2 linked regions of the Persicimonas caeni genome follow. The protein of the gene in region 2 interacts with the protein of the main gene of each other region in a pairwise test. Links are inferred from orthologs where the notes say so. Each region holds a gene or a part of one and is shown on either strand. Other genes may lie near its edges.

What was found.
Region 1: the proteins of topA (region 2) and FIV42_RS23075 interact in binary tests that used the Escherichia coli proteins (3 or more experiments, as listed by UniProt). The link is inferred for Persicimonas caeni from one-to-one orthologs.

Annotation. Positions count from the first base shown.
Region 1 is NZ_CP041186.1:6,219,529-6,234,715, reverse strand. What follows is about bases 5,444-8,213. They hold FIV42_RS23075 (IMPACT family protein), read right to left. Parts: upstream 7,266-8,213; coding sequence 6,621-7,265; downstream 5,444-6,620. Other genes in these bases: FIV42_RS23070 (RCC1 domain-containing protein), read right to left, coding at 7,278-8,213; FIV42_RS23080 (histidine kinase dimerization/phospho-acceptor domain-containing protein), read left to right, coding at 5,461-6,705. In the rest of the region: FIV42_RS23105 (phosphatase PAP2 family protein), read right to left, coding at 1-630; FIV42_RS23100 (hypothetical protein), read right to left, coding at 808-1,170; FIV42_RS23095 (sulfotransferase family protein), read left to right, coding at 1,407-2,504; FIV42_RS23090 (pyridoxal-phosphate-dependent aminotransferase family protein), read left to right, coding at 2,589-3,770; FIV42_RS23085 (alpha/beta hydrolase), read right to left, coding at 3,786-4,835; more of FIV42_RS23070, read right to left, coding at 8,214-10,061; FIV42_RS23065 (tetratricopeptide repeat protein), read left to right, coding at 10,207-11,019; FIV42_RS23060 (putative metal-binding motif-containing protein), read left to right, coding at 11,027-12,787; FIV42_RS23055 (DUF2059 domain-containing protein), read right to left, coding at 12,808-13,515; FIV42_RS23050 (DUF2231 domain-containing protein), read right to left, coding at 13,599-14,210; FIV42_RS23045 (lysoplasmalogenase), read left to right, coding at 14,392-15,057; FIV42_RS23040 (hypothetical protein), read left to right, coding at 15,099-15,187.
Region 2 is NZ_CP041186.1:3,356,043-3,371,541, forward strand. What follows is about bases 15-3,096. They hold topA (type I DNA topoisomerase), read right to left. Parts: upstream 2,784-3,096; coding sequence 246-2,783; downstream 15-245. Other genes in these bases: FIV42_RS12430 (tetratricopeptide repeat protein), read right to left, coding at 2,962-3,096. Outside these bases: more of FIV42_RS12430, read right to left, coding at 3,097-4,431; trxA (thioredoxin), read right to left, coding at 4,635-4,961; FIV42_RS12440 (dihydrolipoamide acetyltransferase family protein), read right to left, coding at 5,039-6,382; lpdA (dihydrolipoyl dehydrogenase), read right to left, coding at 6,468-7,883; FIV42_RS12450 (gamma-glutamylcyclotransferase), read left to right, coding at 8,010-8,567; FIV42_RS12455 (DUF2383 domain-containing protein), read right to left, coding at 8,564-9,001; FIV42_RS12460 (DUF962 domain-containing protein), read right to left, coding at 9,090-9,467; FIV42_RS12465 (HD domain-containing protein), read left to right, coding at 9,678-10,361; FIV42_RS12470 (hypothetical protein), read right to left, coding at 10,337-10,834; FIV42_RS12475 (acyl-CoA dehydrogenase family protein), read left to right, coding at 10,990-12,192; FIV42_RS12480 (phosphotransferase family protein), read left to right, coding at 12,189-13,268; FIV42_RS12485 (vWA domain-containing protein), read left to right, coding at 13,658-15,217; FIV42_RS12490 (2-phosphosulfolactate phosphatase), read right to left, coding at 15,427-15,499. UniProt on the Escherichia coli protein: Releases the supercoiling and torsional tension of DNA, which is introduced during the DNA replication and transcription, by transiently cleaving and rejoining one strand of the DNA duplex.

The sequences.
Region 1 (15,187 bases), 2.9 Mb from region 2 along the record:
GCGGTCCTGGAAGTCGGGACGCAGCCGGCCCACCGAAGGCTTGACCAAGTTGGTCACCCCGGCCGTAAGCGCGGTGGTCTCCAGAAAGCCGATCATCATGTCGTGAAATTGCTGAGCGGAGCCCGAGCCGTCGGCCCACGCCTTGCCTTCGAGCGCGCCCAGATAGAGCGTGGCGCCGCCGATGGCGCCCATCACCCAGGAGGCCGGCACGGTCTCGCCCTGGTGTTCATCGATAAAGCGCTCGCCGACGAGTTGGGCGTCGGGGCTTGCGAAGAAGCTCGCCGGATCATCCGGATTGTAGGCCGGTCCGATGCCCGCGTCGTAGGTAGGCTCAATTTCTTCGCCGACGATCAACGCGGTGGTTCCCGCAGCGATGAGCCCGTAGTCGACCAAGTACCATGGGGTCCACCAGTCCTCGTCTGTCTGCTCTGTCTCCCGCGCCTCTTCGGTAGGCGCTGCTACCTGCCGTAACTGGTCGTGCTCCGCTTGCTCTTGTGCCTGTTCGGCCTTCTGTGCTTGTTCTGCTTTTTGTGCTTGTGCTGCTGCAGGCGCTGACTGAGCGGAAACCGAAATCGGAACCCACAGCACCACCATCGTCATCAGAGCGGCAATTCGCCGACGTAGACGCATACTCACCTCGAGGCCTTGGTTGCTTCGCTACCTTTGATACGTTGTTGACTCTTCTGGTCTTCATCATAGACGCCCCCCCGGTAGTAGCCAATGACCTTTCTAAAAACAAAAAAGCCTGGCGGCGCAAGGACTTGCACCGCCAGGCTCTTTCGGCTGCTTGGACATGTCCGGCTGGACTTACAGGCTAAACGGGCTGTTGTTGCCGCTGTTGCCGCCCTTGCTAAACGGGTTGCCGCCGCCCTGGCCGCCCTGGGACTGCTGGAGCTGCTGCATTTGGCGCATCTGCTGCTGGCGCTGCTGGCGCACCTGGCGCAGGACCTCTTCCTCGTCACGGACCACGAGCTGAAGCTCGGGCTGGTCGTCGGCAAGGTGGTGGATGACGTTTTCGACGTAGTAGCGCGTCTCGTCCTCACCCTCTTCGTTGGGGATGGACAGGACGTTTCGCGGCTCGGGCATCACGAAGCTAGCTTCGTTGTACTCCCGAGTGCAGATAGTCTGGAGTTCTCCGTCGTTAGGTGTCTTGACGACGAGTTTAATCACAGTAGTGCTCCTTGAAGTGGAGAGTCACAAAATCAGAGAACGTGCGTCGGGACGCTAAACACCACAAGGGATGACGTCAAACGCCCCACCGCGAGCCAGCCACGCTCATTCGGCTTCACATTGGGTGCACGCGTCTTAAGTTTGGGCTAAATTGTGCTTCCCTCGAGAGTGGATAGACAATGGCCCGGCCTGCTGAGCGTGATCCCATCTTCGTCGATCAAACTACGTTACGCGCAGTGGCGAAGACCACTCTGTCGATCACGCAGCCCGATTTGCGCCGCATCGGCTGGGCGCTGGGCCTATTCGCCGCGCATCGGATGGTCTACGCGGGCGTGCGGATGGGGCGCGCGCTCGACGACGTGCTGTTTCCCGGCTACCGCGACCGCGACCCGGGCGAGCCGATCTTTATCGTCGCCGCGCCCCGAAGCGGCACCACCTTTTTGCATCGTTTGATGTCTCTGGACGACGACTTCGCCCACTTCAAGCTGTACCACACCATCTTGCCGTCGGTGTCGATCATTCGGCTCATCCACGGCCTCGAACGCCTCGACAAGCGCGTGGGCGGCCCACTGCGCTGGGCGCTCGATAAACTCGAGGGCCTCGCCTTCGACGGCTGGGACGGCATCCACCAGCTCGGCTTCTCCAGGCCCGAGGAAGACGAGGGGCTCTTCGTACTCACGCTGCTCAGCCCCGGACTCTATCTTCTGTTGCACGAACTCGACGCCGCCCACGAGGCAGGCTTCGTCGACACGCTACCCGCCCCGGTGCGCGAGCGCTTGGCGCGCTACTACCGCGACAGCGTCCAGCGCATCTTCGAGGCCGAGCAATCCGACGGACAACTGCTCGACAAGAGCGTATTGATGGCCGGCCGACTCGAAACCATGCGTACGGCCTTTCCCCAGGCGCGTTTCGTGCACCTGGTGCGCCACCCCTACAAGAGCATCCCCTCATTTGTGAGCATGTTTCGTGCCGCCTGGGCGGCGGTTTCGCCCTCGTTGCCCGAAGACGGCGCGCCGAGCCGGCGTCTGGCCATGCTCGCCATCGACTACTACAAGCGCATGCACCGGGCGCGCTCCGAGTTGGGGCCGGGGAAGATGACCACGATTCGCTTCGACGACCTCGTCAGCGCCCCGGAGGCGACTCTCGAGCGCATCTACGCGTGGCTCGACCGCCCGCTCACCGACGACGTGCGCCGGCGGGTGCGCGAAGAACTCGCCCGCGCTGACAAGCACACGAGCAGCCACTCCTACTCCCTCGAACAGTATGGACTCTCCAAGGGCTTCATCGCCCACGAGTTGCGCGAGGTCTTCGACACCTACGGCTTCGAACCGTAGTGTCGCCGGCCTTGCACCTGCACACAACTGTGGGATACTGGCTGCGTTCCAGATCGAATTTCGTCGTATCGATTGAGGTAGCCGATGCCGAACAAGAATCTGTTGATGATCCCCGGCCCGATTGAGGTCTCTCCGACCGTACTCGAGGCCTTCGAAACCCCTCCGCCGAGCCATCTCGCCGCCGACTTTATCGAAAACTTCGGCAGCTCCATCGAGATGATGCGCCAGGTGTGGTGCGCCGGCCCCGACAGCCAACCGTTCGTCATCGCCGGCAGCGGGACCATCGCCATGGAAATGGCGGTGTGCAACCTGCTCGAGCCCGGCCAACGCGCGCTGGTCGTCAACACCGGCTACTTTTCGGATCGCATGGCCGAGATGCTTCGTCGCCGCGGCGTCCAGCTCACCGAAGTGGGCGCCCGGCCCGGTCAGGTGCCCAGCGTCGACGGCCTAAAGCAAGCACTCGAGGCGCGTCCGGTCGACGCCATCTTTGCCACCCACGTCGACACCTCGACCGGCGTGCGCATCGACGCCGAGACGATCTGCGAGCTCGCTCGCCAGTACGATGTCCTGTCGGTGTTCGACGGGGTTTGCGCCACCGCCGCCGAAGCTTTTCAGATGAGCGAATGGGGCGCCGACGTCTATCTGACTGCCTCACAAAAGGCTGTCGGCGTGCCTCCCGGGCTCGCGCTGATGGTCGCCAGCCCTCGCGCCATGGAAGCACGCGCGGCACTCTCCGAGCCCCCACCGATGTCGTTGGACTGGCGAGAGTGGCTCCCCATCATGAACGCCTACGAAGAGCGCCGCGGCAGCTACTTCTCGACGCCGGCGACCAATCTGGTCAATGCCCTCGAGGCCAGCCTGGCAGAGATCCTCGCCTACGAATATCGCGGCGAGCGCGGCATCTCCGCGCGCATCAACGCCCACCAGGTCGCCGCCGACGCCATGCGCGCCGCCTGGACGACGCTGGGCTTGGAGCTCTTCCCGGCCACCGACGACCTCGCCGCCAATACCCTCAGCGCGATCATGTATCCGGAGGGCGTCGACGCGAGTATGTTGGCCGACATCAAAAAGCGCGGCGTGATTGTCGCCGGTGGGCTCTACCCGGGTCGAAAGCAGGACTATTTCCGCGTCGGCCACATGGGTCACGTGATCACCCTGCCCGAGGAGCTACTCAAAACCGTGCGCGCAGTCGCCGAGGCGCTGGCCGATCACGGCCACGACGCCGACGTCGAAGCGGCCGTCGAGGCCGCTGCCAAACACTTGTAGCCAACGTCCTTACCACTACGCGCGATGCAGGGCATCGCGGAGCCCATGCGCAATATCGGCCACGGCGTGGCCCGCCGAGTCGAGCAGACCGCCCATGGTGATAAAACTGTGGATAAGGCGATCGAAGCTGCGGTGGACGGTCGTCACGCCCGCGTCAGCGAGGCGCTCGGCATAGGCAATGCCCTCGTCCCTGAGGGGGTCGAACCCGGCGGTGATCACCCTCGTCGGGGGCAGCTTATCGAGGCGGTCGAAGCGAAGCGGCGAGACACGCGGGTCGTCCAAATCGCTGTAGCCGGAAAGATAGGTCCGGGTAAACCAATCCATCATCGCTCCGGTCAACAGGAAGCCTTCGCCGAAATGGCGATGTGAAGCGTATTCGCCGATCTGATCGGTCGTCGGGTAGATGAGCAACTGATACGCCGGCGGCTCCTCGCCGGCCTCGACGAGCTGCTGGCAGACCACTGTGGCCAAATTGCCGCCCGCCGAATCACCGGCGACGGCGATGCGCTCAGCATCGATACCCAGGTCGTCGGCGTGGTCGCGCACCCAGCGATAGGCAGCCAGGCTGTCGTCGATCGGCGCGGGAAAGGGGTGCTCTGGTGCCAGGCGGTAGTCGACGCTGATGACCACGCACCGGCCACGCTCGGCCAGCGCGCTGCATAGCCCGTCGTAGCCGTCGAGTCCGCCGATGACGAAGCCGCCGCCGTGGTAGTAAACGCAAGCTGGCAGGCCTGGCGCGTGTGAGGGTCGATAGATGCGTACCGGGATCTGCCCGTGCGGCCCGTCGATTCGGCGATCCTCGATCTCGCGCAGCTTGCACACCGGCAGGTTGCACATCAGGTTGGTTCGCTCGTACTCGGCGCGCGCCCCCTCGGTACCCAACTCGTGCAGTTGTGGTTGGCCAACATAATCAGCCAAGCTGAGCATCATGTGGGTCTGATAGTCGAGTGGCACGCCCAGATCATTGGTCGGCGGCGCTCCGAACAGGCGTTCACCGAGCATGCGCGGCATGCGCACCGCGCTCCGCACGGTATAGCGCTCCAGCACTTTTATGGGGGTGGTCACGAGGCGTTCCTCCAGGTTATTCGACGTTCTTCGGGCTCCGGCCGAGGCAGTCTCTCCGGCCCGTGCAGATTCTACAATCTAACTCGTAACCGAATTCAAATCTAACCCCGAACCCACCTTTCCCCGTGAACATTGCGCTCACTCGAGCACGTGAGGGGTTGGCGCGGCAGACCGCAGAGATCGCCCACCTTAGGGCTCGTACGGCCTGTCAGGGCGGTTTGGCAAACACGCCAAACAGAGCCCAGAAAAATTTGCGCACCGCGCCATGTATTCACATGTAGGACAAACTCTCTGCCAAAGCGACGTACGACGCGATGCATCGGCGCCTTCGAGCCTCCACAACTGTATTCTGGGTGACGCGGTGGTGACAAATCCCGGTCAATCCGGTGTGGATTATCATTTGGCGGTCGCCCTCGATGCGTTTACTTTGGCCAACCAGAGGAAACACTAGAAGTAGCTCGAGCGACCAGCAGGGAGGCCAGCGGCGCTCGAGTTGGGGAAATTCGAGGCGTGTTACACCCGTCGTATGTCGTCGTGGAGGCGGACTTGTGTGCTGCAAGTCCACCTTCGCAGGCAGGGGTGGTGACCAACTTCAACTCTGTCCGACGCCGACAGGGGGCATGCGATGACAGACGAGCGAAACAACGATTCGCTCCGCAGGAACACCACCGACCGAATGACGCTCGAGGAATGTCCGACGCTGGAGATTCCGGAGAGCGAGCGGCAGCCGTGTGTCGAAGAGGACACACCCCCGACCGACGAGTGGATTCGCGACGAAAAGGTGTCTGACTCCGACGAGTGGGACGACCGCCCGTCGACGATTCGGATGGGGTGGGCCAAACGCGAACGGCGAGACGAAGAGGAGAGTGTGCCGGCCGGGCTCTGCTCATCGAACGGGCGCGCGCCGGCGGACGACACCAATCCCGAGATGCTCATCTGGCAGCTCGACGACGAGCCGGAGTCGCTGCGCACGACCGTGCGCGACGAACAAGCGCTCGAGCGCACTCAAATCATCGACATGGAGCGTGTGCTCGAGATGGACCGTGTGTTGGCGCCCATCGACGACGACATGGCAATGGTCGCCGACGAGCATGCGCTGACCGATCTCGCCGGCGCGGTCGGCCACGAGCTCAACAACCCGCTGACCACCTGCGTGGGCTATCTGCGCCAGCTTAGCGCGATGGTGCCTCACGACGACGACAAGATGGCGCTGATGGTCGATCGCTTGGGGCGCAACCTCAACCGCATCCACAGCATCGTGAGTGAGCTCGAGATGCTGGCCGCCGAGTCGAGCGGCCACAGCGAGCGAGTCAACTTGGCCGACGCCGTCGAGCGGGTGCACGACCAGCTCGGCAGCTTTCTCAACGCCCACGTCGAATTGCAACTTCGCCCGGCGTACCTTCGCACCGACCGGCCGCGGCTGTATCAGCTCGTCTACATCATGCTGGCCGCCTACATGCTCGACTCCGAGGGTGACAACCACTGCAGCGTGCGCGTCAGCTCGCGCTCGGTGGGGGCGTGCCTCGAAATCGTCGCCCCCCGCAAGCCCCGGGGCAGCCTGCGCCTCGACTTGCTCGGTATTCTGCGGCGCAACACCCTCGACGGCTCGACGCCTCTGGGCCTCGCCGCCGAATTGACACGGGAGATGGGGGGAAGTTGGTCGGAAGCAAAGTCCGGCGAAGAGTTTCGCGTCACCGCCGTACTGCCGAGACAAAGCCCGAACACGGCCTCGAAAGGCGAGCAGGGGCAACAGAAGCGCCGCCCCAACCCCGCAAGCATGCCCAGTCAGGACTGGTCGAAGACCTCGCCGGGCTCGCACTGGAGAAGCGCGGCCAACCGCTTCGTCACCTTGCCCAGGTCCCGTCGATAGATCGACAAATGCAGCGTGACATCGGCCGTAAAGTCGGTGTCACGCTCGCGAACCCCCTCGAACTGATCGAGCAGATGCTCGACTTTGCCGTGCATCGCGTACGGCACGCTCAATGAGACATCGACCGACGGAAACCGCTGCTCGACCCCGGCCTCGTCGAGCGCTTGCCTGGCCGCCTCGCGGTAGGCCCGCGCAAGCCCTCCCATCCCAAGCTTGATGCCTCCGAAATAGCGGATCACCACCACCAACGTGTCGGTAATCTCGCGCCCCTCCAGAATCTGCCAGATTGGAAGCCCGGCGGTACGCGCCGGCTCGCCGTCGTCGTTGCACCGATCGATCGTCTGCGAGCCCCGTCCGATGCGAAACCCGTAGCAGACATGACGCGCGTCGTAGTGTTCCTCTTTGACCTCATCGACGTAGGCGAGCGCCTCGTCTTCCGACTCGACCGGCAACGCACGCCCGATGAACCGACTGCGCTCGACCACGTACTCGGCTTCGCCGAACCCGGCGACGACCTTATACGGCTCCGGGTTTTCGTTTTGGTTGGTATCGTTGCTCATACCTCCACCCGCTCACTCCACCGCCACATTTGCGACGCTCCCCGGCGGCTCGTTGTCTCCGATGTCGTTCGAGTGCCCGTAGCCGAGCTGGCCGTGTTCATTGTAGCCCCAGCAGCGCACGTTGCCATCTTCGAGCAGCGCGCAGGTGTGGTAGGCGCCGGCGGCGAGCGCGGTAGCTTTGGCGCCGAGGTAGACTTTGCCGACGGTCGAAGGCGTGGCTGTGTCGCCGACGGGGTTTTCGTGGCCGTAGCCGAGCTGGCCGAACTTGTTGTCACCCCAGCACTGCACGCCTCCGTCGTCGAGCAAGGCGCAGCTGTGCAACTCGCCGGCCACCACCTGCTGAGCGTCGCTGGCGAGCTCGACGGGGTCGACCGACGCGGGCGTTTCGTCGTCGCCAATATTGTCGGTGTGGCCGAGGCCGAGTTGGCCGTGGTTATTCCAGCCCCAGCAGCGTACGTCACCGCCCTCGATGACCGCGCAGATGTGGCGCCGGCCCACCGCGACCTGCTCGACGTCGCCGCCCACATCGACGGGAGCGACGCTGGCGGGGATTTCGTTGTCACCGACATTTTCGGTGTGCCCAAGCCCCAACTGGCCCTCGCTATTCCATCCCCAGCAGCGCATCGAGCGGTCTTCGAGGATGGCGCAGGTATTGTATTTTCCGGCGGCGACGGCGGCGACTTTGCTGCCGGTAGCCACCTTGCCGGTCGCCGTGGGCAGCTCGTTGTCGCCGATAACGTTAGTGTGCCCGTAGCCGAGCTTGCCGAATTTAGCGCTGCCCCAGCAACGCAGCGTCCCATCTTCGAGCAGCGCGCATACATGCGAGCCGAACTTCGAGGCGCCGGCGGCGAGCTGCGTGGCGTTGGCCCCTAGCGCGACGTCCTGCAACCCCTCCAAGCCCTCGTCGTCTCCGATGGCGTTCGTGTGTCCATAGCCGAGTTGGCCGTGAGCATTCGCGCCCCAGCAGCGCACTTTGCCTCCTTCGAGCAGCGCACAGCTAAACGACGAGTCCCGGTCGCCGGCCACCGCGATTTGGCGGGCAGGCGTGCCGAGGTCGAGCGGGTCCACAAAGTTGACCGCCTCGTTATCGCCGAGCTTTCGGGTATGACCCAAGCCCAACTCGCCCTCGAGGTTGGCACCCCAGCAGCGAATCTTGCCGTCGGCGCGCAGCGCGCAGGTGTGGTATTTGCCCGCCGACAACCCGACGATGGCGTGAGCGGGCAGCGCCGGGCCCACGTCGGGATTCGCATCGACGTCGCCGGCGTCGGACGCGTCCGTCTGCGCTTCTCCCGCGTCCTCCGGTTCTGCCTCGGCGTCCAACGCAGCGGTCGACGCGTCGGACAGCTCCGCAGCGACACCTTGTTCAGTGACCGCATGTTCGGCGACCTTTCCTTCTTCGGCGACCCCATGCAGGTCGGCGTCCGCGCCGGCGTCCGCGGCGCTGACGACGGCTTCGTCTCGCGGCGTCGACGGCTCGCCCTCGTCGGCCCCCAGCAGCCCTTGCCAACTCCCGATCCCGAGCGCGCCGGCGGCGAGGAGCGCGGCGACTACGCCGACCCCGGCAATCTTGCCCAGACCCGACGAAGCCTTCTTGCCGCCCTCGCTCTCTTCATCCTCGCCCGGCATCGCCGGCGGCTTCGACTCGCCGAGGCGTGTGGGCGCGGAGGTATCGCCCAGCTCTACGATATCCTTCGACTGGAGCAAAAACGTCAGCTCGCGGCCGCCCGGCCCGATCGCGCCGCCCTGGCCGGCAAGCTCGCCGAGCGCCACTTCCATGTCCTCGCGGAACTCCGCGACGATCTGGTGCCTGTCTTCGGGATTCTTGGCGATCGCCCGGCGCATGAAGGCCACGGTCGGCTCGGGAATCTCGAGGTCGGCCACCTGCTCGAAGGGGTCGAAATCGTCCTTGAGCTTTTTGGCCATGATGGCCTCGTCCGAGCTGCCCGGAAACGGGCGCCGACCGGTCACCAGCTCGAAGAACATCACGCCCACCGCGTACAGGTCGGTCCAGGTCCCCAGATTCTGCAAGCCGACCTGCTCGGGCGCCATGTAGCTCGGCGAGCCCAGCGGCCACTTGGTCGTCCCCTGCCCCTCGACGAATTTGGCGATGCCGAAGTCGAGGATGCGCACGTGGTACGGATTGCCGACCACGCGTTGGAGCATGATATTCTCGGGCTTCAGGTCCCGATGGATGATCTTTTGGGCGTGGGCGGCCTCCAATCCGTTGAGCAGCTGCTCGAAGATGTGGCGCAACTCCTCCTGGGTAAACGCCTTCTTGGCGCGCGCTCGACGAAAGATCTCGTCGCGCAACGTGATCCCCTTCTCGAGAAACTCCATCACCAGATACGGCCGCTTGCGGTGGGTGCCGTATTTGATCAGGCGCACGATGTTGGGGTGGCTCAGCTCGGCCAGCACCTCGGCTTCGCCCTGGAACTTTTCGAGCAGCGCCTTCTGGAACTCCTCGTTGTCGTTGGGAAACTCGATGAGCTTGAGCGCGCCGCGCAGCCGGAACAGCGGGCTCTGCAGCGCCAGACACACCTTGCCGAAACCGCCGGCTCCCAGCAGGTCGACGACCAGGAAGTCGCCAATCAACAAGCCGATGAGCGGGTCGGGGGTTCCGTCCTTCCCGGCATGGGCGCGCTCCCAGAACGATTCCGGGATAAAGTGGTAGCCGCGTTTCTGACACGCCTTGCCCTTACAAGGCGCACCTACTTCGCCCTGCGCATCGCAAGACGGGCATTTTCCGCTCACATTGGCCATCGACTGAATCGCTTTCAGGAATGAACGCTTGGCCATGATGCCAGAGGCCCGCGGCTCTCACAACACCGCAGACGACCTACCACCATCCGGCCACCTCGATGCCTCGTTGCAGCGGCGAACTGGTTATTCTAACCTGCACGGCACAATTCCGGCGCTTCAACGTGTATCAAACGGAAATTTAATGAAGCATCTGTACCGGGTGAGCTATTTACTCGCCATCGTCTCGACGCTGTTATGGTCCGCACCGGCCTTCGCCGACCAACCCATCGCCGAGCCTTCTGATCGACAATTCGAGTTGAACACGCGCGCGGTCGAGGCGATCGAGCAGGGGAAATACTCTCTGGCGATCAACCTCCTCGAAGACTCCCTTCAGGAAGGCGCGCTCAACATCACCTACCTGAACCTGGGGCGCGCCTACCAGTTGATGGGGCGCTGCGAGCAAGCACGAGCGGCGTTCAGCCGCGTCGAAGAGGTCGCGGCCATCGCCAAACCCGACCCACAATTCATCGCGAGCAAGAAGGACGACTACCTCGTCAAACTCGACGAGGCGTGCCAATCGGGCCGAGATTCGACGACCACCGTCGAAAAACCCGCCAAATCGGGCGCGGTGCGCATCATCGTCCAACGCCAGCCGGCAAACCTCAAGCCCTGGGCGTGGACGGCGACGGCCACCGGCGGCGCGGCGCTATTGGCCGCCGGCGGCCTGCACCTCTGGGCACGCAGCATTCGCAGCGACCTCGAAGCCGCCGACCGAAACGGCTTCAATCAGGTCGAGGGAGTCTCTCAAGCCGACGCCTTCGAGCGCCAAGACCGGGCCAACACCCTCGACACCGCCGCGGTCGCGACCGCCATCACCGGCGCCGTGATCACCAGCGTCGGCATCTACCTGTTCACCGCCGACGCCGCCTCCACTCCCGACACGGCCTCCGACACCGACCTCGCCCTGGGCGCGAGCGCGGACCGAGTCGAGTTTACCTTCACCACGCGCTTCTGAGGGGACCATGAAGATGACGACAAAGCTATGGCTCATCGCCTGCGCGGGGTTCCTTCTGAGCGGCCTGTCCGCTTGTCAGACGGAGGTTTACGACACCAGCACCGCCTTCGTCTGCCAGACGACCGCCGATTGCGCTCCCGGTTACGAGTGCAAGCCGTCGCCGCAGACAAATAACCGTGTGTGCCGACCAGTAGGCGCGTCGAGCGCCGACGTGGGTGGGGACGTCGAAGAAGATGTCGAAGCCGACGCCGCGCCGCAGTGCGAAGACGGCACCCGGCCGACCACCTACTTTCGCGACGCCGACGAAGACGGCTGGGGGACCACCGACAACAGCACACTCGCCTGCGATCGCCCTCAGGGCTTCACCCCCGACGGCGGCGACTGCAACGACGCCGCGGCCTGGATCAACCCCGACGCCGAAGAGACCTGCAACGGCTTCGACGACGACTGCGACGGGAGCGTCGACGCATCTGCCGACTTCGCCGGGTGTCCCTCGGTGCAGTGGACGAAGCTCCCCGGCATCCTCGACTCCATCGATATGACCCATGACGCCAACGGCGAGCTCTATATGACAGCCAGCTTCACCGGCCGCGTCGAACTCGGCGACGTCGTCGTGGAGCGCCAGGCGAGCAACACGGTCATCGCGCGCATGGGCGATGACGGAAGCGTGCAATGGGTCCAGCCGGTCATAAGTGTCGAGAATCAAGGCGTCAGCCGAATCGCCGTCAACGATGACTACGTGGTCGTCGGCATCGACGTCGATGCAGCGGTCACTGTCGACGAGACAGAAGTGCCCCTCGGCGATCCCGAACAATGGGGGCAGGAGGTCGTCTTGCTCGTCTTGTCCAAAACCGACGGGCAACTCGTCTCCTACCGACGTCTGTGGGCGTATACCGACTTCGAGGTCAAGGACCTCGCGTTCGACTCGGAGGGCGATTTATGGGCCGTCGTCAACCCTGACCTACAGTTTGGAGGCTATGCCGCCGGCGAGACGTTGGAGATCAACGACGACGGACTCGTCCTGCTCGAGTTCGGCCTCGCCGCAGACGGTACCATTGAAGATGGCTCCGCTTGGCTCCGTCGAATCGACGCTCAGAAAATGCTCAACGGGGTGCATTTGTCTCTCGCAGGTACGAAGGGGTTCGCCGTGGCCAACCTCGGCTTCGACGAATCGCTCGTCTTCGACTTTCACACGACCGGCGCGGCGCGGGGCCCCGGCCATGCGGAACAAAACGTCGAGGGGGTCCTCTTGGAGAGAATCGCCGTCGATCAAGCCGGCGATCTGCGCCTCTGCGGCACGCTGGTGGCGGCTACGACCCTCGACGGGATCACTTATGCGCCCGAAGGCATTTCGGATGTGGTGTTGGCCCAGATCGACGTCGACGGCGCGACGCTACTGCCGCCCTCGCTGCGCCACTTCAAGAACCCCCTCGACGAGGCATGTAAGGAATACGTGTTGCGCGATTCGGGCGCCGAACTCATTCTGGCGGACGTAACCGGCCCCGGTGACGAGACCCTAACCTTCGCAAGCGCGACGGCACATCTCCAAGAAAGCCGCGGCAACGCACTCCTCATCAACCCGGGGCAAACGGGCGCGAGTTGGGTATATAATCTGACCGCCTCCTTCTACATGTACCCCGAGAGTCTGGTTTGGTTGCCCGACGGCCGTGTGGTCGCAGCCGCTGGCTTTACCGGCGCCCTCCCCTTCGCCGACGAGACCACCGACAACACGGTCGGAAGCTTCGTCGTCGGCATTGACGCACCCTAAGGCCTGTCGAGGCAAACGGTTCACTCGCCGGCCTCGACGTCCTCGAAGCGGATGACGAAGTTGCCGCCGTCGGCCACGCGCTTCGTCGACAACTCGAGCGGGCCGACTTTCTTGTAGTCGGTCCACGCGAACCCGCCTTTTCGGCCACTCTCGAGCACGAAATCCCAGCGCTTCACCTGCCAATTGTCGCGGTCGACGGTCATCATGTAGCGGTCGCCCGGGGTGAGCCCGACGTCGCCGAAGGTCAGTACCAGCCGGCCCTGCTCGTCGAGCTTGCGGTTGACACCCGGGTCGAACAGCTTCGAGGGCACCAGCAGCCAGTAGCTGTCGTTGACGAACCAGGCCCACGCCTTGGCCGCCTCTTCGGGGGTGCTCTTCGGCGCGATCTTCTTCCACGTCTCCGCGTTCGCCTTCGGGTCGTCGGCGAGCTTGCTCAGGTCGTGGTCGTGAAGCTGGGTCAGCTCGATCGTCTGCTCGCCCGCTTTGACCTCGAGCTCGCCCGCCTTCGGCTTCCAGATATGCCGGCGGCTGACGACCGCTTTGCCCTCCTTTTCGACCACGAAGGTAAAGGCGAGCTTGTCGAGCTCGGTCGGGTCACCGGTCGCCTCGACGACCTTCTTGGCGAGCTCGTCCGCGCCGAGCTTCGCCTCGCCGGCGTCCTGTGCGAACGCAGGAGCCGCCAAGCCCGCCAGAAACACCATCACCGCCAATCGAAAAACGAGCCGCATCTGCTACCTCCATTCGGGAGTCGAAAACCGGCCCCCAATCTGGCACAAGCCGCGCCGCCCCTTCAACTCCAAGCGCACACCCTTCAGGGCGACGGCCGCTGCCCGTTCGTCTTCGAACCGCCGCGACGCTCACGCATCACCGGCGCAATCTCGCCCTCTTTGAGGTGCTCGACGGTATGCGACGAGCCGACCTTCAGGTGGCGGCCGGTCTTACGAAACAAGTCGGCGGTCTGCCCGCGGCGAAACTCGGGCGACTCCCCTTCGAGCACTCCGCCGGCCCGCTCGACCCCGGCGCCGTGCTTGTAGACGAGCTTGCCGCCCAGATACGCGCTCCACATCAACCCGGCGATGCTGCCCACCCCGGCCGCCAGGTAGCCCGGCCCCGGCTCTGACCTGCTTCGCTGCCAGGCCATCAGCGCCGAGCCCGCCATCAGCCCGAGGTTGAGGTTACGGTGCGAGGTGAGCATGCCGTGGGCCTCCTCGTTGTCGAGGTCGACCTCCTCTTGGGCAACCAAGCCCGCCAGACCGGCAAACAGCGCCGAGACCGCCCCCGCGGCCATCGAAAGGCGCCCAATCTCCTTGAGCTTGTCGCTGCCGGTGAGCGTCCCCACGAGGTCGGCCCCCACCGATATCGGCAGGAGCGTCAGCGGATAGTGAACCAGCGACGGATGAACTTCGTGCAGTCGATATGCCATGGGTCCCTCGAGCGTTGATGATGGCGAGCCGATCGAATCCTCGTCCTTGATCTTAGACAGGATCGGCCGGCGAGCGACCGCAACGCTCCGGTCTGGCGTCCGAGACGCACCACGCCTTGCACATCGAGCCAATCGGCGCGATGATCACCGACATCGCATCCACCCGACACGCGAGCGCGTCATGCAGTCCAAACTCGCCAGATTCGTCCCCCTCGCCGCCGCCGTGGGCTTTGTGGCCACGGCGCTCTTCATCTTCGGCGTCATCCTCGACCTGTACTGGGTACGCGTGCTCAGCAAGCCCTTCCCGGTGCTGTCGATGATGGTCGTGGTGGCCGCCTACGGGCGCGGACGCTACGCCAACACGATCCTCGCCGGGCTCGGGCTGTGCATCTTCGGTGACATCTTCTTGGAAATCAGCGACGCGACTTTCCTCGCCGGACTCGTCGCCTTCCTGCTCGGCCACGTCGCCTATATCGTCGCCTTCGTCGGGCGCTCGCGCACGCTGCGCCCCCTGGAGTTTGTGCCCTTTGCGATCTGGGTCGGCTGGTTGGTCAGCTTTTTGTGGCCCCACCTCGGCCCGATGCGCATCCCGACGCTCGCCTACGGCTCGGTCATCATGATGATGATGTGGCGAGCGACGGCGATGGTCGCAGGCGAGCAGAAGCCGACCGGCTGGGACTGGGCGGCGATGCTCGGCGCGATCACCTTCGGCCTGAGCGACTCGCTCATCGCCCTCGACCGCTTTCACGCCCCCATCGACGGGGTGCGCATCCCGATCATCCTGACCTACTGGGTGGGCCAACTCCTCATCGCCGGCTCCGCGCTGAGCGCGAACGCCGACCAGTAGCGCCGCCTCATTTGACGCGAGCAGTGACCCGAGCAGCCACGATGATCTTCGACGACGAACACGAGCGCGACGAGCGAGAAGAACCGAGCGGGCCCGACGAGCCGTGCGACGACCGCCTCTTCCGCTACGA
Region 2 (15,499 bases):
GGCTCTACTACTGTTTTCGGCAAAAAGGCCCAAATCGTTGCGTGTTCGGCGAAACTTTTTTCTCCACAGGCATGTGGAAAACCAAGAAAACGCAAAAACGCCGGCAACTTACGCAGTTGCCGGCGTTTTCGATTTTTTCGCGATTCTCTGTTTGGCGCTCATGACCCCGAGGCGAGCCTCGGGGCTGCACCGGCGAGTGCTCCGCGGGCAGCAGACAGCCGCTCCGCGAAGCCTCGATCACGCGATCACTTCTGCTTTTCTTTGATCAACTCGAGTGCTTTTTCGAGCGTCATGTCCTCGGGATTGACGCCTTTGGGAAGCGACGCGTTGGTCTTGCCGAGCTTGACGTAGGGACCGTAGCGTCCGTCGAGGACGTTGATCTCTTTGCCGCTCTCGGGATCCTTGCCCAGCTCCTTGAGCACCTTGCGGCGCCTGCGGTTGTTCTTGGGCTGACTCAAGATCTCCATCGCCTCCTCATAGGTGATGGTGAAGACCTTATCGACGTTGTCGAGGTTGCGGTAGTCGCGCTTGTGGCGCACGTAGGGCCCGTAGCGGCCGATGGCGGCCTCGATGGGCTTGCCGTCCTCGGGGTGCTCGCCGAGCACGCGCGGAAGCGACAGATACGTGAGCGCCTGGTCCAAGTCGACGTCGTGCAGCTCGACGTTGGGCGGTACCGAGGCCGTCTTGGGCTTCTTCTCGCCTTTGATGCGCTCGCCGAGCTGGACGTACGGCCCATAGCGGCCGTTGTTCAGGAAGACCGTCTTGCCGGTCTCGGGATCTTCTCCCAGCGCCTTGGGCCACTGCTCGCGCTCGGCGTACAGCTCCTCGAGGTGCTCCAGGGTCAGGTCGGCGGGCGGGATATCTTCAGGCACGTCGATCTTCTTGGTCTCACCGTCCGCCTCCCACTCGGCGTAGGGGCCGAAGCGGCCGACGCGAAGCGTGGCCGGGAAATCGGACAGGTGCACCACGCGCGCCTCTTCGTTGTCGATCTCCTCTTCGCCCGATTTGATCTGGTCGTCGAAGGCACCTTCGTCGCGGTAGAACTGGTGCAGGTACTCGACCTTGCTGCCCTCGCCGCGGGCGATCTCGTCGAGATCGTCCTCCATGCGGGCGGTGAACTGCAGGTCGACCAGGCCCGGGAAGTAATCCTCGAGCAGCTCGACGACGGCGAACGCGGTGTAGGTCGGGATGAGCGTCTTGCCCTGCTTTCGGGCGTAGCGATCATCGCGGGTGATCGTGCTCATGATCGACGCGTAGGTCGACGGGCGGCCGACGCCTGCTTCCTCGAGCACCTTGACCAGCGACGCCTCGGTGTAGCGTGCCGGCGGCTTGGTCTCGTGGCGAATCGGTTCGACGTCGGTGCAGTCGACCCCGTCGCCCTCTTTCATCGGCGGCAGGTGCTTTTCCTGGTCGGCCAATTCGGCTTCCGGGTCGTCGCTCGACTCGAGATAGGCGCTGATGAAGCCGGCGAAGTCGGTCTTCAGGCCGTTGGCGCGGAAGACGACCTCTTTGCCGTCGACGTCGACGACCAGCTCGACCGAGGTGCTCGTCTTCTTGGCGTCGGCCATCTGGCAGGCGAGCGTGCGCTTGTAGATCAGGTCGTACAGCTTGAGTTCGCGGCCGCTCAGCCCGCTCTTCTTGGGCGAAACGAACTCTTCGCCAGCCGGGCGGATCGCCTCGTGAGCTTCTTGGGCGCCCTTCGACTTCGACGAGTAGATGCGCGGCTCGTCACGCACGTAATCGTCGCCGTACTGCTCGCGGGCAGCCTTGCGTGCCGCGGTCACCGCCTGCTTCGACAGGTTGACGCTGTCAGTACGCATGTAGGTGATTTTTCCGCTTTCATACAGGCGCTGAGCAATGCTCATCGTCTGCGAGGCCGACATGCCGAGCTTGCGGCTGGCCTCCTGCTGGAGCGTCGAGGTGATGAACGGCGCCTTAGGAGACGTGGTGTACTGGCGCTTTTTGACCGACTGGACGCGCCAGTCGAGTCCCTCGAGCTTGTCGAGCAGCTCGTTGGCCATCTCCTCCTCGACGAGCAGGACATCCTTGCCCTCGGCGATCTTGCCGGTGTCCTTGTCGAAGTCTTTGCCGCTGGCGATGCGGGTGCCGTCGATGGAGACGAGATCCGCGTCGAATTTGCTGCCGTCTTTGTCGAGCGCGGCCTTCAGGTCCCAATACGTACCGGTGCGGAAGGCGCGGCGCTCACGCTCACGCTCGACCAACACGCGCACCGCGACCGACTGGACGCGGCCGGCGGAGAGCTTGGGCGCGATCTTCTTCCAAAGCAGCCCCGACAGCGGAAAGCCCACCAGTCGGTCGAGAATGCGGCGCGCTTCCTGCGACTGCACGAGGTGCACGTCGATGTCGCGCGTCTGCTCGAGCGCCTCTTGGATGGCCGACTTGGTGATCTCGTGGAACACCATGCGTCGGGTGGGAACCTTGGGATTGAGAAGCTCGACCAAGTGCCAGCTGATTGCTTCACCTTCGCGGTCTTCATCTGTCGCGAGGTACAGCTCCTCAGCCTTCTTGAGTTCGCTTTTGAGCTCCGAAATCGCTTTCTTAGAGCGCTTGTCCTTGACGACGTAGATCGGCTCGAACTCGTGCTCGATATCCACGCCCAAGCTAGCCCAATCCTCCTTTTGATACTTTTTAGGAAGCTGGCTCTTCTTGTCGGGAAGATCGCGAACGTGGCCCAGTGAAGCCAAGACTCGGAAGTCTCCGGGCAAGTATTTCTCAATCGTTTTCGCCTTAGCCGGCGACTCGACGATGACGAGTTTCGACATACGCAAACGCTCTTTATCTACAGGTACTTGTGAGATTTTCGATGGGGACGACGCAACACACTTGGGTGGTCGGTCGACCGATTGGTATGGAGGATGGAACCCGATTTGTCCAGCGCCGAACCCGATTCATTCGGCGCCGCGCCATTGGCACAACGCCAATTTTTCGCACAATGTCGATCTAGACGTCGCCGTCGGGGTCGTCGTCGTCACCGTCGCTCGACGGCTGGTTTCCGTTCATTCCCTCGAAGGGGTTCTCCCCCGACTGCATCATCTCGTAAAACTGACGCATCTGCTCTTCGATCTGATCGGAGGACAGCTCCGACAGGTCGATATCCTCGAGCTGCGACGGGTCGAGCCCGCCGACATTCTTGAGCAGGCTCGGCGGCACGTTCTTGAGAATATTGGGCGCGTTTTTCATCGCCATCTCCAAAAACGGCTTGAAGCGGCCCTTCATCTTGCCCGAATCGTCGAAGACCTGACCGAGCAGGCTCATCGGATCGAAGCTGCCAAACGGCGGGTGGGCGCCGGTTTGGCCGCCCTCGCCTGCGCTCTCTCCGGAGACGGCCTCGGAGTAGCGGTTGAGCATGTCACGCATCGAGGTCTGGAAGCCGGTGGCCTCCAGGGCGCTGTAGCAGGGGCCGAGCAAAAACATCGGAAGCTCGGCGGGAGCCTGATGGGCGCGCTCGAAATCTTCCTGAGCTTGCTTTGTGTCGCCGCGCATGTGCAGCGCCGCCCCACGCACCATGTAGGCGTCCGACAGGCTCGGATCGAGCTCGACGGCTCGCTCGGCGGCTTTGAGCGCCATATTGCCCTGACCGGCGGCGAGTTGGACATGAGCCAGCTGCACGAAAGCAAACGCTTCGTCGGGAAAATTATTCGACGCGCGAATCGCATCGGCGCGTGCCTGGGTGTTACGGCCGCCCAACAGATGGATGTGGCTGCGAAGCAGCAACGCCTCCAGGGCGGTGTCATCGCCCTCGATCGCCTTATCGATCACATTGGCGGCGTCGTCGGCGCGCCCCTGCACCATCATCAACCGGGCGAGTTGCAAGGCATAATCCGACTCCTCCGGGTCGATTTCGCGCGCCTGGATCAGGTCGCGCTCGGCCTGGTCGAACTTGCCCATCCGGATAAACGCGTCCCCACGCAGGGCGTACAGCTCGGCGTCGTTGCCCTCGATATTGATCGCGTGCGTCAGATCGGAGCGGGCGTGATCGAACTCGTCGACGTCGACCAGCGCCAGTGCGCGCCCCATCAAGCTCGAGACCCGATCCGGGTCGAGCTCGAGGGCGCGATCGAATTGATCGCGGGCCGCTTCCGGCCGATCGAGGCCGTAGTTGGCCCAGCCGGCGGCGTCGTAGGTCTCCGACTTCTGCCAGCCGGCCTCCACCGCCGCTTCGGCGTCTTCGAGGGCGCGGGCAGGCTCGTCGAGATCGAGGTGCACGTCGGCCCGCAGCGCCAACAAGGCCGCTCTCAACAACTGATAGTCCTCCGCCTCGGGCACGTTCGACAGGATCGAGTCGAGGCTCGATCGCGCCTTTTTGGGTGCACCGGCCGCGCGCAGCGGCTCGAGTTCGGCGGAGATGGCCTCCAGCTGCTGCTGTTGCTCTTCCGAAAGAGCAAGCGAGCTTGTAGCGGAGCCAGACATAGGTACCTCACCTGGGTCGGTAGAAAAATCGAATGCGTTGTCCTCGCCCTCATTGTAGTTACGACACGTGGCGCAACAAGCCAAGCGAACTGCACGCTCGGTTCACCACAGAGCGCACAGAGAGCACGGAGAATTCCAGAAGTTTTTCAAACCTCCGTGCTCTCCGTGCTCTCTGTGGTGCGAACCGAGTTGGCGGGCGACGATTATTCGCCGGCGGCCTTCTCGAACATCTGGCGCACGGCGCCTTCGCCGCGGAAGCCGATCTGGTGATCGGTGACGTCGACGCCGTCGAGGGCCACGAGCATCGGGATGCTCTGGACCTTGAACGAGCGGGCCAATTCGGGCTGCTCGTCGACGTTGACCTTACCGACTTTGACCTTGCCCTCGAACTCCTCGGCGAGCTTCTCCAGGATCGGGGTCAGCGACTTGCACGGGCCGCACCAAGGCGCCCACAGGTCGACGATGACGGGGACGTCGCTGTTGGCGACTTCGCTCTCGAAGTTCTCGGCGGTGATATTTACCGTTGTCATGTCTCAATCTCCTTTGGGTACGTCGGAGTACATTTCTTAAATGTTCGCCTATTGGATGTCTGAACCGTCTGAAGGTTTCAAATCGCCCAATTTTCGATGATCTCACGCATCCGACGCATGAACTTGTCGGCGGTCGCCCCGTCGATGATGCGGTGGTCGAACGACAGGCACCAGATCGAAGTCGGCCGCACCAAAATGGCGTCGGTCTTCTGGTCGACGACCACCCGTTTTTTGATGGCGCCGGTGCTCATGATCGCCGCCTGCGGCTGGTTGATGATGGGGATGCCGAATTCGGGGCCGAATACACCGTGGTTCGACAGGGTGAACGTGCCGCCTTTGACCTCGTCGGGCTTCAGGCGCTTGTTGCGCGCGCGGTCGGCGATGTCGTTGACCTTGCGGGCCACGCCCAGCAGGCTGAGCTCGTCGACGTTGTCGATCACCGGCACGATCAGGCTCTTGTCGAGCGCCACGGCCATGCCCACGTTGATGTCACCGCGCAGCACGATCGACTCGTCGTCCATCGAGGCGTTGACGGTGGGATACTCGCGCAGCGCCTCGGCGGCCGCTTTGATCAAAAAGGCGGTGTAGGTCAGCTTGACGCCGCGCTCGGCGAAGTCGGCCTTGAGCGCCTTGCGCGCGGCGACCACGTTCGAGAAGTCGACCTCGTGAACGGTGTGCGCGTGCGGGCTGATCTCCTTGGAGGCGACCATGTGCTCGGCGATCATCTTGCGCTGCGGGGTGAGCATCTCGAGCTTGTCGCGCTCGCCCACCTCGATGTCGGGGCGGTGAATCTCGCGGGTGGTGGTGCCACCGGTCGAGGCTTTCCGGGCTTGCTGTGCCGCCGGCGCCGCCGGCTTCTCGAGGTGCTTGCCCTGGTCGATCCACTCCAAGATATCGTCCTTGGTGACCCGACCAGACAGGCCCGAGCCGGGGATGGGCGACAGGTCGTCGATGCCGTGCTCGGCGGCGATGCGACGCACCACCGGGGTCGAGCGAGTGCGACGAAGCTCGGCTTTGCTGGGAAAACCACCGGCGTCGGCGGTCACCGAGGAGGCCGACCCACCTGCAGCCGCGACCTGGCGGGTGGTCTTTTCCTCTTCGAGCGACACGACGTTCGACTCTTCGTCGCCGACCGATTGGGCGGCCTGAGCCGGCTCGGCGGCCGGCACTTCACCCTCTTGGGCCTCGGTGTCCACCACCGCCACGATCGTGTTGATCTCGACGGTCTGACCCGGCTCGACGTGCTTTTCGACGAGCACACCGGCGACGGGGCTGGGCACTTCGGCGTCGACTTTGTCGGTGGTGATCTCGAAGAGCGGCTCGTCACGCTCGACAAAATCTCCGATCTCCTTGAGCCAAGTAGTGACCGTTCCCTCGGCTACCGATTCGCCCATCTGGGGCATGACGACTTCGGTTCGCATCGCGCAAGTCCTTGTTTTGGTTTTATGTGCGGCGTTCTTTTGACGTTTGTATCTGTATCACGACAAAGCTGTTTTGCAATCCCGCTCAAATATGAATCGTCTCCCCCATCACCGCGTGCGCGGCTTCGCCCACGGCTTCGGCCAGCGTCGGGTGCGGGTGGATGGTGTGCAACAGCTCGACGACCGTCGACTCGAGTTCCATGGCCACGGTGCCCTCGGTGATCAACTCGGTGGCCTTCGGGCCGATGATGTGCATGCCCAGAAGCTCGTCGTACTTCGTCTCGCTGACGATTTTTACGAAGCCCTCTGTCTGGCCGACGATGCTCGCCTTGCCGATGGCCGAGAACGGGAAGGTGCCCGTCTTGACGTCGTAGCCGCGCTCCTTGGCCTGCTCTTCGGTCAAGCCGACGGAGGCGACCTCCGGCGAGGTGTAGGTGCAGTTGGGCACCAGGTCGTAGTTGAGCGGGTGGGCAGGCTCGCCGGCGAGGTGGTCGACGGCCAAGATGCCCTCGTGGGAGGCGACGTGAGCCAGCCACGGGGTGTTGACGATGTCGCCGATGGCATAGACCCAGTCTTCGGCCGTCTGCATGTACTCGTCGACGGCGATATAACCGCGGTCGTCGACCTCGATCTTGGTCTTGTCGAGGCCGCAGTCGCCGGTGACCGGACGGCGGCCGGTGGCGACCAGCAGGTGCGAGGCTTGGATCTCTTTGGCCGAGTTCTTGCCGCCTTTGGTGGTCTCGACGACCACTTTGACGCCGTCGTCGGTGCGGGTGACGTCGGTGACCTTCGAGGAGGTCATCACGTTCATGCCCTGCTTCTTGAAGCTCTTCTCGATCTCTTTGGAGACCTCGACGTCCTCGATGGGGAGCAGGCGGTCGACCATCTCGACGAGCGTGACCTCGGAGCCGTAGCGAAGAAAGACGCTGGCGAACTCGCTGCCCACAGCGCCGGCGCCGATGACGACCAGGTGCTCGGGCTTGTCGGTCATCTGGAGCAGGTCGTCCGAGTCGATGATCCGCTCGTGGTCCATCTCGATGAACGGCAGGTGCTGGCAGGCGCTGCCGGTGGCCAGCACGCAGTGCTTGGTCTCCAGCGTGGTGGTCTTGCCGTCGAGGCCCTCGACCGACACCTTGTTCTTGCCGGCGATGCGCCCGTGGCCGAAGTGGACGTCGACGTTGTTCTTCTTCATCAGGTACTTCACGCCGCCGGCGTTCTTCTTGACAATCCGCGCGCGATACTTGTCCATCTTGTCCATATCGACCTTCGGGTCGCTCAGCGAGATGCCGAAGTCCTCGGCGTGGCTCGCCTTGGCGAGCAGATCGGCGGTCTGCAACATCGCCTTGGTCGGGATGCACCCGCGCAGCAGGCACGTGCCGCCCAAGCGCTCGGTCTTCTCGCGCTCGACAATCGCCGTCTTGAGGCCCAGCTGGCCGGCGCGAATCGCCGCCACGTATCCACCCGGACCGCTACCGATTACCACCACGTCGTACTTGCTCACGTTTGTCTCCGACTTCTCGAGGTTGATAAATTTTTGCCTGCGCAATCGTGTTGGAACGTACTAGGAGGGGTACTTTTGTCAAGCCAAGCCTTGCTTTCTGACGCCCCCCATCCGAGTTGCCCATTCGTGCTCTCTAGAAAACACGCAAACACTATGTGGATCTTTGGCTACGGCTCACTCATCTGGCGTCCCGACTTCGAGCACGTCGAGCACCGCGACGGCTACCTCGAAGGGTGGACGCGCAAGTTTTATCAGGGATCGACCGACCACCGCGGGGTGCCCGGTGCGCCCGGGCGGGTGGTCACGTTGCTGCGTGAGCCCCAGGCTCGGGTGTGGGGCCGCGCCTATCGCATCGCTCCGGCTCGTGCCAACGAGATCATGGCGCGGCTCGACCATCGCGAAAAGGGTGGCTACGAGCGCCACCAGGTAAACGTTTACTGCCGGTCGGGAGAGAGTGTGCGCGACGCCCTGGTTTATGTGGCGACACGCGAGAATCCGGAGTGGGCGGGACCGGCACCCGTCGATGAAATCGCCCGCCAGATCTACCGCTCCCACGGTCCTAGCGGGCCCAATCGTGAGTACTTGCTCGAGCTGGCCGCGAGCCTCCGCAAGATGGAGGCCCACGACCCGCATGTGTTCGCCATCGAGCACGCCTTACGCGAGCTCATCGGCGAGGAGTTCTAGCGGCGCTGCTGCCACTCGCTGCGCGAGCGCTGCAGCGAGGCGAATTGATCGGAGATCTGCGCGTTGAGGTCGGGCGACCACTCGGCGTTCATCGCGTCTTCGTACTGCTCCAAGAGCTCGTCTTCGACACGCTTGGTCTCGGCGATCAACGCGTCGAGATCGGTCTCGGAGACGTTGTCCTCGAGGCGCTCCAAATCATCGTACAACATGCCGAGCTCGACCTCCTCGATCTCCTCCTGGGAGCCTTCGAAGGTGGTCGCGTGCGCCTCGAGCTCGTCGGCAAAATCGGAGTGCTTCTTCTGATACTCGCGAAACAGGTCGCTATAATCTTCGAGCTCGACGTTTTTGACGGCGGCGCCGTACCGATCCGCGGCGCTCTTGTGATACTCGGCGAGGCGCCGCAGTTTTTGTGCGCGTTCGTTGTCTTTTGCCATGGCAATTCCTCCCAGTTCGTCCGGGTCAGTAAATACACCTTGGCATCGACGATAAGCGCGATATCGGCGGGTTCAATCCGCTCGCGAGTTACTCGGCGGCCGCAAGCTCCTCGAGCATCTTGGGGGTGGTCTTGCCCTCGGCGATGAGACGCAGCATCTCCTCGTCGATCTCGTCGCCCAAGATCAGACGCAGCATCTTGAAATCCCCTCGAAGCGACCACAACGGGTGCTTGAAGGTCGCCGGACGGTTCTTCTCGATGAGAAAGTGGCCGATCCACGCCGGCGCGTATCCGAGCACCGGTGCCAGGGCGAGCAGCTTGGGGTTCTTTTTGAACACCCCGGCCGCCGCACATACCAGCGCCGCCGATGTGCCCACGGCGTGCAACAAGCGGTTGGTGGGATCACTGTGCTCGGCCAAATAGTACGGCCAGAACTCGTCGAAGCTTTCGAATTTCTCGTCGGACATGGGCGCCTCTGGGATTGGAGGTTGTCGGTTTGTTGATGGTCAATGTACTGATTGCGGCGACATGTGTGAAGGCCTTGCTGGGTTGCGGCGCCCTCTATTGAAGTGGAATTAATATTGAGGGGCGGACGACTCGTGACGCGACTGCGTAGAGCACGCCTCAGCCAGTAGCCACGTGACTGCGCCCTCCCAACTTCTGAATGACGTAACACCATGAACAAAAAAACCTTCCGCGACGCCATCGCTCCCCTGATTGATCGCCCCTGGGTGGCGCCTACGGTCGACTTTTTGGCCGATGAATTGGGCGACTCGGGCAGCCACGACTTCGGCCACATCCTGCGCGTGCTGCGAAACGCCGCGCGTATCCGCGACGGTGAGGCCGAACGAGGCGCCACGGTCGACTGGGAGGCATTGAGCGCCGCGGCGATCCTGCACGACGTGGTCGACCTCCCCAAGGACCACCCCGAGCGCCACCTCGCGTCGACCAAGTCGGCCGACGCGGCCGTCGAGCACTACAAATCGCTCGAGGCCCTCGCAGGACGCCTCGACGCAGTTCACCACGCCATCCGGGCGCATAGCTTCTCGGCCGGCGTTCCCGCCGAGTCGCTCGAGGCCCAAATTCTGTGTGATGCCGACCGCCTCGAGGCGATCGGGGCCTTTGGAATCGCGCGCGTCTTTTACGTGAACGGAGAGCTGCAGCGAAAGATCTGCGACATGGCCGATCCGTTCGCCGACACACGCGAGCTCGACGACTTGGAGTACGCCGTCGACCACTTCTACAAAAAGTTGTTGAAACTAAAGGAGCGCTTCTACACGCCGACAGGTCGGCAACTCGCCGCCAAGCGCCACGAGTTTATGGAGACCTACCTGGATCAGTTGGCCGACGAGGTCACTTGAGAAGAGAGGTTGTCGGGCAGGCGTTGGCGCAAGCGGGCGAGGCTGGCAGCGATATCGATGGGGTCTTCATCTTCGAGCCACACCTCCAACAGCGGGGGTAGTTCGGTGGCACCTGCGACGGCCTGTTCGAGTTGCGCTTCGAGATAGCTCAGGTGGGCCACATTGAGCGCCCAAACGGTGTGCCTGCCGCAGCCAACGCGTAGATAGAGCGACAATTCGCCAAACCAATTGACCAGCGTGCGCAAGAAGTTCAAGTCCCCCGGCTTCCACGAGCGCTGGAAGGAACACGCCGAGCACTCGAGATAGCGCGGGTTCATTGCGCTCTCGCTCGCGTGAGGTGAGTCGGTGGCGTCCTCGCCCATCGGCAACAGAAAGGCACACGCCTGGCATTTGGGGCACTCGACAAGAAACTCGTCGCTGAAGTCTGGTGCTTCCTTGGCTGCGTTCTTGTAGCGCACGTCGCGATAGGTCATCGCGCCCCCGTGTAACGGTTGACATGTTTGTCGTTACTGTATCCCAAAAGCTACACACCGACAACACGGCAATTTGGCCGGGCAGCAAGGTCGTGATTTAGTTGTGCTTGCGTTAGAGTAGGCGCAAACACTCACCCCCAACGAGGAGGAGCAAGGTGGATTTTGGGATCGATGATCAGCAGCGAAAGAGGCTCGATACGATCGCCGAATTCGTGCGCGAGGAGCTCGAGCCGCTCGAGTCGGAGTTTGTCGGCAAGTCGTTTCGTGCGTTGGTGCCGACGCTCGAAGAGAAGCGAAAGAAGGTCAAAGATCTGGGGCTGTGGGCGCCACACCTGCCCGAGGAACACGGCGGCCTGGGGCTCTCCTTGGTCGACTTCGGCATGATCGCCGAGGAGTTGGGCCGCTCGCCGGTGGGCCACTACGTGTTCAACTGCCAGGCGCCCGACGCCGGCAATATGGAGATTTTGATCGAGCACGCCACCGACGAGCAGCGCGCGAAATACCTCGACCCGCTGGTGCGCGGCGAGATCCGCAGCTGCTTTTCGATGACCGAGCCGGAGTATGCCGGCGCCAACCCCACCCAGATGGGAACCACGGCGGTCAAAGACGGCGACGAGTACGTCATCAACGGGCGCAAGTGGTTCACCTCGTCGGCCGACGGCGCGAGCTTCGCGGTGGTCATGGCGGTGACCAACCCGGAGGCGGAGTCGCGCTATATGAAGGCGAGCCAGATCTTGGTGCCCACCGACACCCCCGGCTTCAACCTGGTGCGCAACATCTCGGTGATGGGCGAGCCGGGCGACGACTACGCCAGCCACGCCGAGATCGTCTACGACGACTGCCGCGTGCCCATCGACAACCGGCTGGGCCCGGAGGGCGCCGGCTTCATGATCGCCCAGCAACGTCTGGGACCGGGGCGCATCCACCACTGCATGCGCTGGATCGGCATCTGCGAGCGCGCCTTCGAGCTGATGGTCGAGCGCGCCGCCACCCGCGAGCTGTATCCGGGCACGATGCTGGGCGACAAGCAGATGGTCCAGGCCAAGATCGCCGACAGCCGCGCCGAGATCGACGCCGCCCGCATGCTGGTGCTGCGCACCGCCTGGGAGATCGAGAGGAGCGGCCAGAAGGCCGCGCGCATCCAGATTTCGGCCATCAAGTTCTACGTGGCCAACGTCCTGCAAAACGTGCTCGACCGCGCCATTCAGGTCCACGGCGGCCTGGGCGTGACCGACGACACGCCGCTGGCCTATTGGTTCCGCCACGAGCGGGCCGCGCGCATTTACGACGGGCCGGACGAGGTGCACAAGTCGCAGGTGGCGAAGAAAGAGTTGGCCAAGTATCGGGAGGACAAATGACCCACATCGACCAACCCAAAGACGTCCGCTCCGGCGAGGAGCTCGACACCGACGCGTTGCGCACCTGGCTCGACCAGGAAGTCCCCGAGCTGTCCGGCGATATCGCCGTCAAGCAGTTCCCGTCGGGCCACTCGAACCTGACGTATATGCTGCAGGTCGATGGCAAGGAAGTCGTGCTCCGACGTCCGCCCTTTGGCGCCGAGAAGATCGCCAAGGGCCACGACATGAGCCGCGAGTACACCATCTTGAGCCACCTCGATGGGGTGTTCGACAAGATCCCCGACCCCATCGCCTACTGCGACGACGCCGAGGTGATCGGCGCGCCGTTCTACCTGATGGAGCGTGTCGAGGGGGTGATCTTGCGCGGCGCCAAGCCCAAGGTCGACGGCCTCGACGAGCAGACGATGCGCGGGCTCTCCGAGGCGTTCGTCGACACGCTCGCCGAGGTGCACGCCATCGACCTCGAGGCCGCCGGGCTGGAAGACTTCGGTAAGCCCGAAGGCTACGTCGAGCGCCAGGTCACCGGCTGGATCGGCCGCTACAAGCGCGCCCAGACCGACGAGATCCCCGCCATGGACCGCGCCGGCGAGTGGCTCGAGGCGAATATGCCCGCCGAGGTGGGCGCCTCGATCATCCACAACGACTTCAAATACGACAACCTGGTCCTCGATCCCGACGATCTCACCAAGGTGCGCGCCATCCTCGACTGGGAGATGGCCACGGTGGGCGACCCGCTCATGGATCTGGGCACGAGCCTGGCCTACTGGGTCGAGCCCGACGACCCCGACGTCATCAAGGCGATGAGCTTCGGCCCCACGGTGATGCCGGGCAACTTCACCCGCCGCGAGCTCGTCGATCGCTACGCCGAAAAGAGCGGCCTGCCGGTCGACGACATCGTCTTCTACTTCGTCTACGGCCTCTATAAAGTCGCGGTCATCGGCCAGCAGATTTACTTCCGCTTCAAGGAGGGCGACACCGACGACCCGCGCTTTGCGATGTTGATCCACGCGGTCAAGGCGTTGGGCGACGTGGCGCAGAAGGCGATTGATGAGGGAAAGATCGAGGGGTTGGGGTAGGTGGAGGCGTAGCTTGTTGGGGCCCCCCATCCGACTGGCGCTGCACTTCGCGCCAGCCACCTTCCCCGAGGGAAAGGGATGACCCTGCGAACAGCTACTACTGTGGTTCGCGCAAGGACAACCCTTCCCCTGGGGGAAGGTGCCGAGCGCGTCGTTTAGCGCGAGGCGGATGGGGGGCGCCGCGAAGCAAAGAGCTACACACTCCACCCCCATGACATCCATGTCCCCACGCTGACATCCGTGTCAGCCTCGACAACACCCCGATCCCCTCCACAACCCAATCCCGCACATTTTTCCCGCCCGGCACCGCATTTGCACCGTCTCCCCGACGTATCCCGGACGTACAGCCGACACTCGATGACTGCTGACCAAGAACGGAGGAGACGCAAATGGGCCCCACACAATTCGCAAAACGCGCCTTAATCGCACTCAGTGCCTCACTCATGCTCGCCGCCTGCGGCGATATCGAGAGCACCGGCGGAGATTATGCCTATGCCCCCGATCACAACGGCTCGCCGAACTACAACAACTCGCAGAGCTACGCCGACGCGGGCACGAGCGAGCAGGCCGATCCCGACTATCAAGAGGGCGAGAATTACGAGGAGTGGGAGGAGAACGACTTCGTCGACACCGCCACCGAGAACACCTCGACGTTCTCCATCGACGTCGACAACGCCTCCTACACCCTGATGCGCCGCGACATCCGCAACGGGTATCTTCCGGCGGCCGAAGGGGTGCGTCCCGAGGAGTATATCAACTTCTTCAGCTACGATTATGTGCAGCCGGCGGGTGAAGATCCGTTCTCTATCAACATGGAGATCGCGCCCAGCAAATTCGGCGCGGAGGACCACAAGCTGCTGCGCATCGGCCTGCAGGGCGAGGAGATCCCGGTCGAGGACCTCAAGCCGACCAACCTGGTCTTCCTGATCGACGTCTCCGGCTCGATGCAGAGCTCGCACAAGCTGCCGATGGTCAAAGAGTCGCTCTACACGCTGCTCGACCACCTGCGCCCGTCCGACTCGGTGGGCATCGTGGTCTACGCCGGCGCCGATGGGGTCGTCCTCGAACCGACCGAGGTGCAAAACCGCGCCCAGATCCAGTCGGCCATCGAGAACCTGTCGGCCGGCGGGTCGACCAACGGCGAGGCGGGCATCGTGTCGGCCTATAAGATGGCTGAGCAGGCCAAGATCGAGGGCGGCAACAACCGCGTGATCATCCTGACCGACGGCGACTTCAACGTGGGCAAGACCGGCGACGACCTCGTCCAGCTCGTGCGCGACTACCGCGACAAGCACATCAGCCTGACCTGCGTGGGCTACGGCATGGGCAACTACAACGACGCGACCATGGAGTGGTTGGCCCGCGACGGCAACGGCAACTACTTCTACGTCGACAGCGAGCAGGAGGCCCAACGCATCTTCGGCGACAACCTGCCGTCGACCCTCGAGGTCATCGCCTCCGACGTCAAAATTCAGGTCGAGTTCGACCAGACCAGCGTCGCGCGCTACCGCCTGGTCGGCTACGAGAACCGCGTGATGGCCAACGAAGACTTCGACGACGACACCAAAGACGCCGGCGAGATTGGCCCGGGCCACACGGTCACCGCGCTGTACGAAATCGAGCTGAGCCCCGACGCGGCCGCCTCGACCAACAACTTGGCGACGGTGCGCATGCGCTACAAACCCCAGTACGGCGACGAAAGCAAGCTCTTGCAGCGCGGCATCAAGATGTCGCAGGTCAAAGACACCTTCGAAGGCGCCAGCGACAGCTTCCGCTTCGCCGCCGCCGTGGCCGAGTACGCCGAAATCCTGCGCGAGAGCAAGCACTCCGAAGGCGCACGCTACGACGATGTCCTCTCCATCGCCCAGGGCGCCAACCCCGGTGCCGACCCGCAGAAGACCGAATTCGTCGACCTGGTCGGCATGGCCAAGACGATCGCTTCGAACTGACGGTGGAGTTCACCACGGGGAGCACGGGGACACGGGGAACTACTTTTTACTCGCTCCCTGTGGTCCCCTTCACGCTACCTAAGGGCGGGATTCACCACGGGGAGCACGGGGGGCACAGGGAACTACTTTTTCTTCTTCCACGTGCTCTCCCGTAGTGATTCCAACGCCTTTTTTGCCTCTCCCCGTGTCCCCGCGCCCCCAGTGGTGATTCAAAAGTCCTCTTTCTCGACGACAGGCTGCCCATTGCGCTCTAAGACGAGCATCACGAAATTCGACCCGCGC